2 regions of the Brevibacillus sp. AY1 genome follow, and region 2 is predicted to be linked to the other one. Evidence: riboswitches for the same ligand, from Rfam matches in the RefSeq annotation. Region 2 holds a riboswitch; the other holds the start of a gene.
What was found. A riboswitch is a leader RNA that binds a small molecule or an ion and turns the genes downstream of it on or off. The one in region 2 is predicted to bind FMN.

Region 1 (3,410 bases), on a different contig from region 2:
CAAAAATCGGACAGGGCAGTGGGCGGACTGGTTTATTCCGATTCTACCCGGGACTGACAGCGCTTTGGCTCTCGGCATGATGCACGTTTTATTTGCAGAGAACATGGTGGACCTGGGCTTTCTAGACAAGCACACGGTAGGTCACGAGGAATTGCGAGAGCATGTTCGTGCTTACGATCCAGTTACCGTTTCCGCGATTACAGGGGTTCCTGTCGACGATATTTACAAGCTGGCAAGACTCTACGGGGAGACGTCGCCAGCATTCATCCGCATCGGCAATGGCTTGCAGCATCACGATAATGGTGGCATGTGTGTTCGGACGATTGCCTGTCTCCCTGCGCTCACGGGCCAATGGCTGGTCAAAGGCGGCGGAGCAATCAAGGGAAACAAAGGATTTCTGGAGCACAACAAGACCGCTATGCAGCGACCGGATGTACTGCTGAACAAACAGACACGCAGCATCAACATGAATTTGCTCGGCCAAGCGCTATTGGAGCTGGATCCCCCGGTACGCTCCCTGTACGTCTACAGCTGCAACCCGGCGCTCGTAGCACCTGAGGGCAATAAAGTGAGGCAGGGGCTGGAACGTGAGGATTTGTTCACGGTCGTGCATGATCTATTTCTGACGGAAACCGCACGGTATGCAGACATCGTATTGCCAGCGACCTCATCCTATGAAAATACGGATTTTTACACGTCGTACTGGCATCACTACATTCAGCTTCAACAGCCGGTTATTGCTCCGTACGGGGAGAGTAAGTCAAACGTGGAAGTATTTCGCTTGCTCGCCAAAGGAATGGGCTTTGAGGATGCTATGTTCGACGATACAGAGGAAGACATGATCCGGCAGGCGCTCGACGTACCGCAAAATCCTTATTTGCACGGAATTGACCTTGAAGTGCTGAGCGAGAAGAAATTCGCGAAGGCACGGGTAGAGCGCGGCTTTATCGAAAATTTGCCGACACCGAGCGGTCGAATCGAGCTGTATTCGAGCCGGATGGAAGCAGCAGGCTATCCGCCGCTGCCGACGTATATTCCATTGCCAGAAGATAACGACTATCCATACCTGTTTGTTCCAGGGCCGAACCACAACTTCCTCAATTCCACGTTTTCCAATAACGAAAAGCATGTCCGCATGGAGAAGATTCCGCGCCTGTACATGAACCAGGAGGATGCACAGTCTGCTGGTATCCATGACGGGGATCTGGTGCGAGTCTGGAACGATCGTGGGGAGTGCGAGCTTACGGTCTCTGTCGGGGAAAGTGTACTGCCGGGTGTCGTGGTCAGCCAAGGCTTGTGGGCGGACGTGCCGGGAGGAAAGCACTTCGTCAACGCGCTCACGCCGGGGCGTGTCGCAGATATGGGAGGCGGGGCGACCTTCTTCTCAGGACGCGTGGCTGTAGCGAAGTGGGATTAATTCCATGCACTTTGATCGGAAATAGGTAACATTCAGCTATTGTCAAATGAAAAACAATCGCTATATAATAAACCTTGTAAAACAACTACACATTCCTTCGGGGCAGGGTGAAATTCCCGACCGGCGGTAATCGTGCCTTGTGCATGTTAAGCCCGCGAGCCTCCCGAGCTGTCAAAAGCGACGGAGTGCAGGATCTGGTGTGATTCCAGAGCCGACAGTACAGTCTGGATGGGAGAAGGATGACGACAGTACGGTATGACACGTGCTTGTTTGCCTGTGCAAACGGGAGAAGCAACAGGGGGAGCTTCGTCTTGGATAGCCCTCTTGGTTTCTTGTACCCTTTTTTGTACATGCTTTGTCAGACGCCTGCAAAACCGCCCTGGGGACTTTTGTTCCTCAGGGCTTTTTCGTTCGTTTGCTTGGTGATCAAGGCGTGAAGTACGGCAGCTGTTGCCATTCCTCAAGAAGGAGTAGGAAAAATGAGGAGATGGTACACATGAAAGAAACAGCGATGCACTCATCGCGAACGTCAACCCAACGGCTGGTGACAATCCCCATGCTGGCTGCAGTTGCGTTCATTCTGCAATACCTGGAGTTTCCGATTCCGCTGATGCCTTCGTTTTTGAAGCTGGATTTCAGCACCTTGCCAGCTCTGATCGGCGGGCTGATGTACGGTCCGGTCGCGGGAATTATTATTGAGGTTATGAAAAACACACTGCACATGCTGTTTAAAAATACAGACGGTCTGATCATTGGTGAAATCGCCAATGTGCTGGCTGGATCGATTTTCGTTGTGTCAGCTGTGCTGATGCAGCGAATCGGAAAAGGGAAGCAAGGCTTCCTCACCGGTCTGGCACTCGGAGCTTTGCTGATGACAGTCGTGATGGCATTCATGAACGCCTGGTTCCTGCTGCCTGCCTATGCAGCACTCTATCAAATGCCGATGGAGCAGCTGCTCGCCAGCTTTGGAGCTGACAGTGTCTGGTCGCTGATCCTGTACGGTATCGTTCCGTTCAATATCTTTAAGGGAGCCATGCTTGCGTTGGTCGCTTATCCGGTGTACGTCAAGCTGGCGCTGCGCTTGCAAGTGAGAACCATTAATTGACAACGCGTCATCAGCTTGCTAAGATGTTTACTTAAATACACTGATTGAAAAGGCAATGAAAGGACTCGCAGCTATTCGCCATGTCCCAGAGAGTCGGCCCACGTCTGGAAGGCTGATACACAGGCATACCTGCACCCCATCCTGAAGCCGCTGGTGAAGAACTGTGCCGGATACCCGCCGTTATCGGGTTCGTTGAGTGAGCGAGGGGCTTATGGCCAATCGTTAATCAGGGTGGTACCGCGGAAGTTAATCCTCCGTCCCTTTTGGGATGGGGGATTTTTGCTTTTTATTCTGAAAAGGAGTGACATGGAATGAAGCAGGAAAAAGCGTTTGTGAAGGAAATTACGCCGCAGTCCGAGGATTTTTCCAGATGGTATATTGATGCGATCAAAAAAGCGGAGCTGATGGACTACACACCGGTTCGCGGCTGTATCGTGTTCAAGCCTGATGGATTTGAGCTGTGGGAGCGAATTCAGGCGGCGATGGATAAACGATTTAAAGAGACGGGCCATCGCAACGCCTATTTCCCGATGCTGATCCCCGAGTCTTTTTTCCAAAAAGAGAAGGAGCATATCGAAGGCTTCAATCCAGAGCTGCCTTGGGTGACAGAGGCGGGTGGAGAGCCGCTGGAAGAAAAGCTGGCGCTGCGTCCGACTTCGGAAACCATTATCGGGCACATGTACAGCCAGTGGATACAGAGCTATCGCGATCTGCCAGTGCTGATCAACCAGTGGGCCAACGTGTTTCGCTGGGAAAAGCGGACGATGCCATTCCTGCGCACCTCCGAGTTCCTCTGGCAGGAGGGACACACCGCTCACGCCACGGAGGAGGAAGCGCGGGAAGAAACCATGCAGATGCTGGAGATTTATCGCGAGGTTGTGGAGCAGG
Region 2 (3,410 bases):
CGAGGTCGTTGCCTTTTGCGATGAGGAGGGATGTCGGTTCCAGAAAGGTTTGTTCGGTTCTCGGGGAATCCTTGGTAAGCTGGAGCCAGACGAGCTGGAGCGCACGGACAAAAACGGGATCACACGCAGGCAAGCGCTACTTGATTTTGGATGTGATCCAGATAGATTTGAGGAATCTCTCTATGCACAGGGAAGGATCGGGGCTTACTTGGAGCTGCATATTGAGCAGGGCCCGATTCTCGATTTAATGGAGGAGCCAGTAGGAATCGTCTCGGCGATCTCAGGACCGCTCTGGTGGACAGTAGAAATGACAGGATTCGCTGGCCACGCCGGTTCGGTACCGATGCTTATGAGGCAGGATGCCTTGCTTGGCGCTGCAAAAGTGATCGTAGCTCTCAACGATTTGGCCAAACTCGATCCGGCAGCACCGACGGTCGGTACTGTAGGACATCTGCAGGTGTTTCCTGATTCGCGCAACATAATCCCTGAAAAAGTGAGCTTCACCGTTGATTTGCGTGATATTGATTTGCATAGGCGAGATCAGCGGGAGCAGGAATTGCGGCAGGAAATCGAACAGATCGCAATGCAGCATGGTTTACGCTATACCATTACGGAAGATACCAATAGTAAACCTCGCTATTGCGCCCCCTGGATCAAAGACATCATTCGCGAAGAAAGCACCAAACTAAATCTTCGTGCTCCAGAACTGATGAGTGGACCTTTTCATGATGCGCTAGCCCTTTCGTATGTATGTGATTACGCGATGATTTTTGTGCGCTGCCGTGATGGGATCAGCCACAATCCGAAAGAATATGCCAGTTACGAAGATATCGCCTGCGGTACAGAGCTGTTGTACAAAACCGTGCAGCGTATGTGCGCAACCTGACGAATTCTGGGAAAAATATACAAAGCGTGACGTGTTGAAAAAGTATGTTATAATGGCAACAACTGAATACCAGCCTTCAGGGTAGGGTGTAATTCCCGACCGGCGGTAATGACGAACGCACGTCTGAGCCCGCGACTCGCCGCTTGTTGTTTGGGCGGCGACTGACTTGGTGCAATTCCAAGGCCGACGGTAAAGTCCGGATGGGAGAAGGTATTTGGATTAGTCTTTTGGAGCTGTTTTTTTGAAAAACGGCTTGAAAAAGGCTTGATTTTCGATGCCCTGAGTAGATCTTGCTCAAGGGCTTTTTATTTTTTCAGAGAGGAGGGGCAAGGGTAAAGTCTGAATTTCATAGGCACAATCTTCAGGGCAAGGTGAAATTCCTGACCGGCGGTAATGGCGCAATGCGTCTGAGCCCGCGACTCGTCATCCAAGCGTGATCGGTTTGACGACTGATCTGGTGAAATTCCAGAGCCGACGGTAAAGTCCGGATGGGAGAAGATGAGTTGTGCTTTCTCTAGTCTTCGTTTTTGAAAAACGGCTAGAGCAAGGCTTCTTTCCCTATGCCCTGATACCTGAATGGTGTCGGGGTTTTCTTATTTCTTGCGACCGTGCCTAGAAAGGGAGAGGAATGGATGAAAACAGATATTGACTATATGAGCATGGCGATCGATTTGGCGAAATCTGCAAAAGGACAAACAAGCCCCAATCCACTCGTAGGAGCGATCGTTGTCAAAAATGGAACCATTGTAGGCATGGGTGCTCATCTGAGAGCAGGAGAGCCGCATGCGGAGATCCATGCGTTGAAGATGGCAGGAAATCAAGCAGTGGGCTCGACCCTGTACGTTTCCCTGGAGCCTTGCAGCCACCATGGAAAAACGCCCCCTTGTACCGATGCGATTCTATCTTCTGGCGTTCGAAAAGTCGTAGTGGCTACGAAGGACCCCAACCCTCTGGTAGCTGGTTCTGGTGTGGATAAGCTGAAAGAGGCTGGATTGGAAGTAGTCGTTGGAATCCAGGAGCAGGAAGCGATACAGCTGAACGAAGTTTTTTTCCATTACGTACAGACCAGCCGTCCTTTTGTCACGCTGAAGACAGCCAGTACACTGGATGGAAAAATTGCGACATGTACGGGGCATAGTCGGTGGATAACGGGTGTGGCATCGCGTGAAGAGGTGCATGATCTGCGAAGAATGCACGATGCCATTCTGGTTGGCGTCGGAACGGTATTGTCGGATGATCCGGAACTGACGGCTCGACATGCTGGATCCATAGCTGGAAAACAGCCGATCCGTATCATTCTGGATCGCCAGCTACGTACACCACTGAATGCCCGTGTCACGCAGTGTGAAGATGCGAAGACCTGGATCATAACCACTTCAGCATCAAGCCAGAAGAAGACAGAAGAACTTACCGCAAAAGGGGTAACGGTGATTACGCTTGATGGAGAACTTCAGATCGATCATGTTCTAGCCGTGCTTGGGGAGAGAGGGATTACCTCCCTGCTAGTAGAGGGTGGGGCAGAAATCAACGCCGCTTTTTTGCAAGCTAAGGCAATCCAAAAAATCATCAGCTATGTATCACTCAAGCTAGTGGGCGGCAAAGCAGCGCCCTCTATATTTGGCGGCATTGGATATGCCAGCATGGACGATGCTGTCAGATTGGTGCATACCGAGATTAAACCTATAGACGAACAAGACATCCGCATAGTCGGGTACCCGCAGTGGATGGTAGGAAGGGGGCAGTAACATGTTTACAGGCTTGGTAGAGGAGATCGGAATCGTAGAATCCATCACCGGAAATCAGGAGGCATGCCGTTTGCGAATTCGTGCTCAAAAGGTGCTGGAAGGAGTCAGTATTGGCGACAGCATCTCGGTCAACGGTATTTGCCTGACAGTGACCTCCTTTTCTTTGCGTCATTTTGAAGTGGATGTCATGCCTGAAACGCTTCGCCATACCAGTTTGCGACAGCTCCAGCGCGGCCAAAAGGTCAATCTGGAACGGGCCATGAAGCTCGGTGATCGTTTTGGCGGCCATCTTGTATCTGGACACGTGGATGGTACGGGAACCATTTTGTCTCTGCAGTTGCATGCCAATGCTGTACGGTTTCGAATTGAAGCGACAGCCGAACTGCTTAGGTACATCATTCCACGCGGCTCAATATGCATCGATGGCATTAGTCTGACGGTGGTGGATGTGAATGAATCGAGCTTTTCAGTCTCCATCATCCCGCATACGTTGGCTTCGACCAGTCTTCAGGACCGCAAACCAGGAGATCGGGTGAATCTGGAGGCAGACATGATCGGGAAATACGTGGAACGACTTTTGCTTCATCCGAGGAATGAACAAAAAGCGGACAAGCCACAAATGGCAAGCCAAAGCCGGCTGAATCTGTCTTTCTTGCAGGAAAACGGATTCGCCTAAAAGGAGGGAACCAGCAAAATGTTTCATCACATAGAGGAAGTGTTGAAAGATTTGCGTCAGGGCAAAGCAGTCATCGTGGTGGATGATGAGGATCGTGAAAATG

Region 1: linked by a shared signal. The riboswitch ahead of JZI27_RS04775 (ECF transporter S component) and the one ahead of ribD (bifunctional diaminohydroxyphosphoribosylaminopyrimidine deaminase/5-amino-6-(5-phosphoribosylamino)uracil reductase RibD) in region 2 are both predicted to bind FMN.

The regions. Positions count from the first base shown of each region.
Region 1 covers NZ_JAFLPN010000003.1:14,743-18,152, reverse strand. Annotated here, with positions in the region: gene JZI27_RS04780 (molybdopterin-containing oxidoreductase family protein) at 1-1,417, shown strand, start outside; FMN riboswitch at 1,507-1,661, shown strand; gene JZI27_RS04775 (ECF transporter S component) at 1,914-2,522, shown strand; gene proS (proline--tRNA ligase) at 2,834-3,410, shown strand, end outside.
Region 2 covers NZ_JAFLPN010000001.1:597,761-601,170, forward strand. Annotated here, with positions in the region: gene JZI27_RS03150 (M20 family metallo-hydrolase) at 1-886, shown strand, start outside; FMN riboswitch at 955-1,102, shown strand; FMN riboswitch at 1,240-1,390, shown strand; gene ribD (bifunctional diaminohydroxyphosphoribosylaminopyrimidine deaminase/5-amino-6-(5-phosphoribosylamino)uracil reductase RibD) at 1,519-2,631, shown strand; gene JZI27_RS03160 (riboflavin synthase) at 2,633-3,307, shown strand; gene JZI27_RS03165 (bifunctional 3,4-dihydroxy-2-butanone-4-phosphate synthase/GTP cyclohydrolase II) at 3,326-3,410, shown strand, end outside.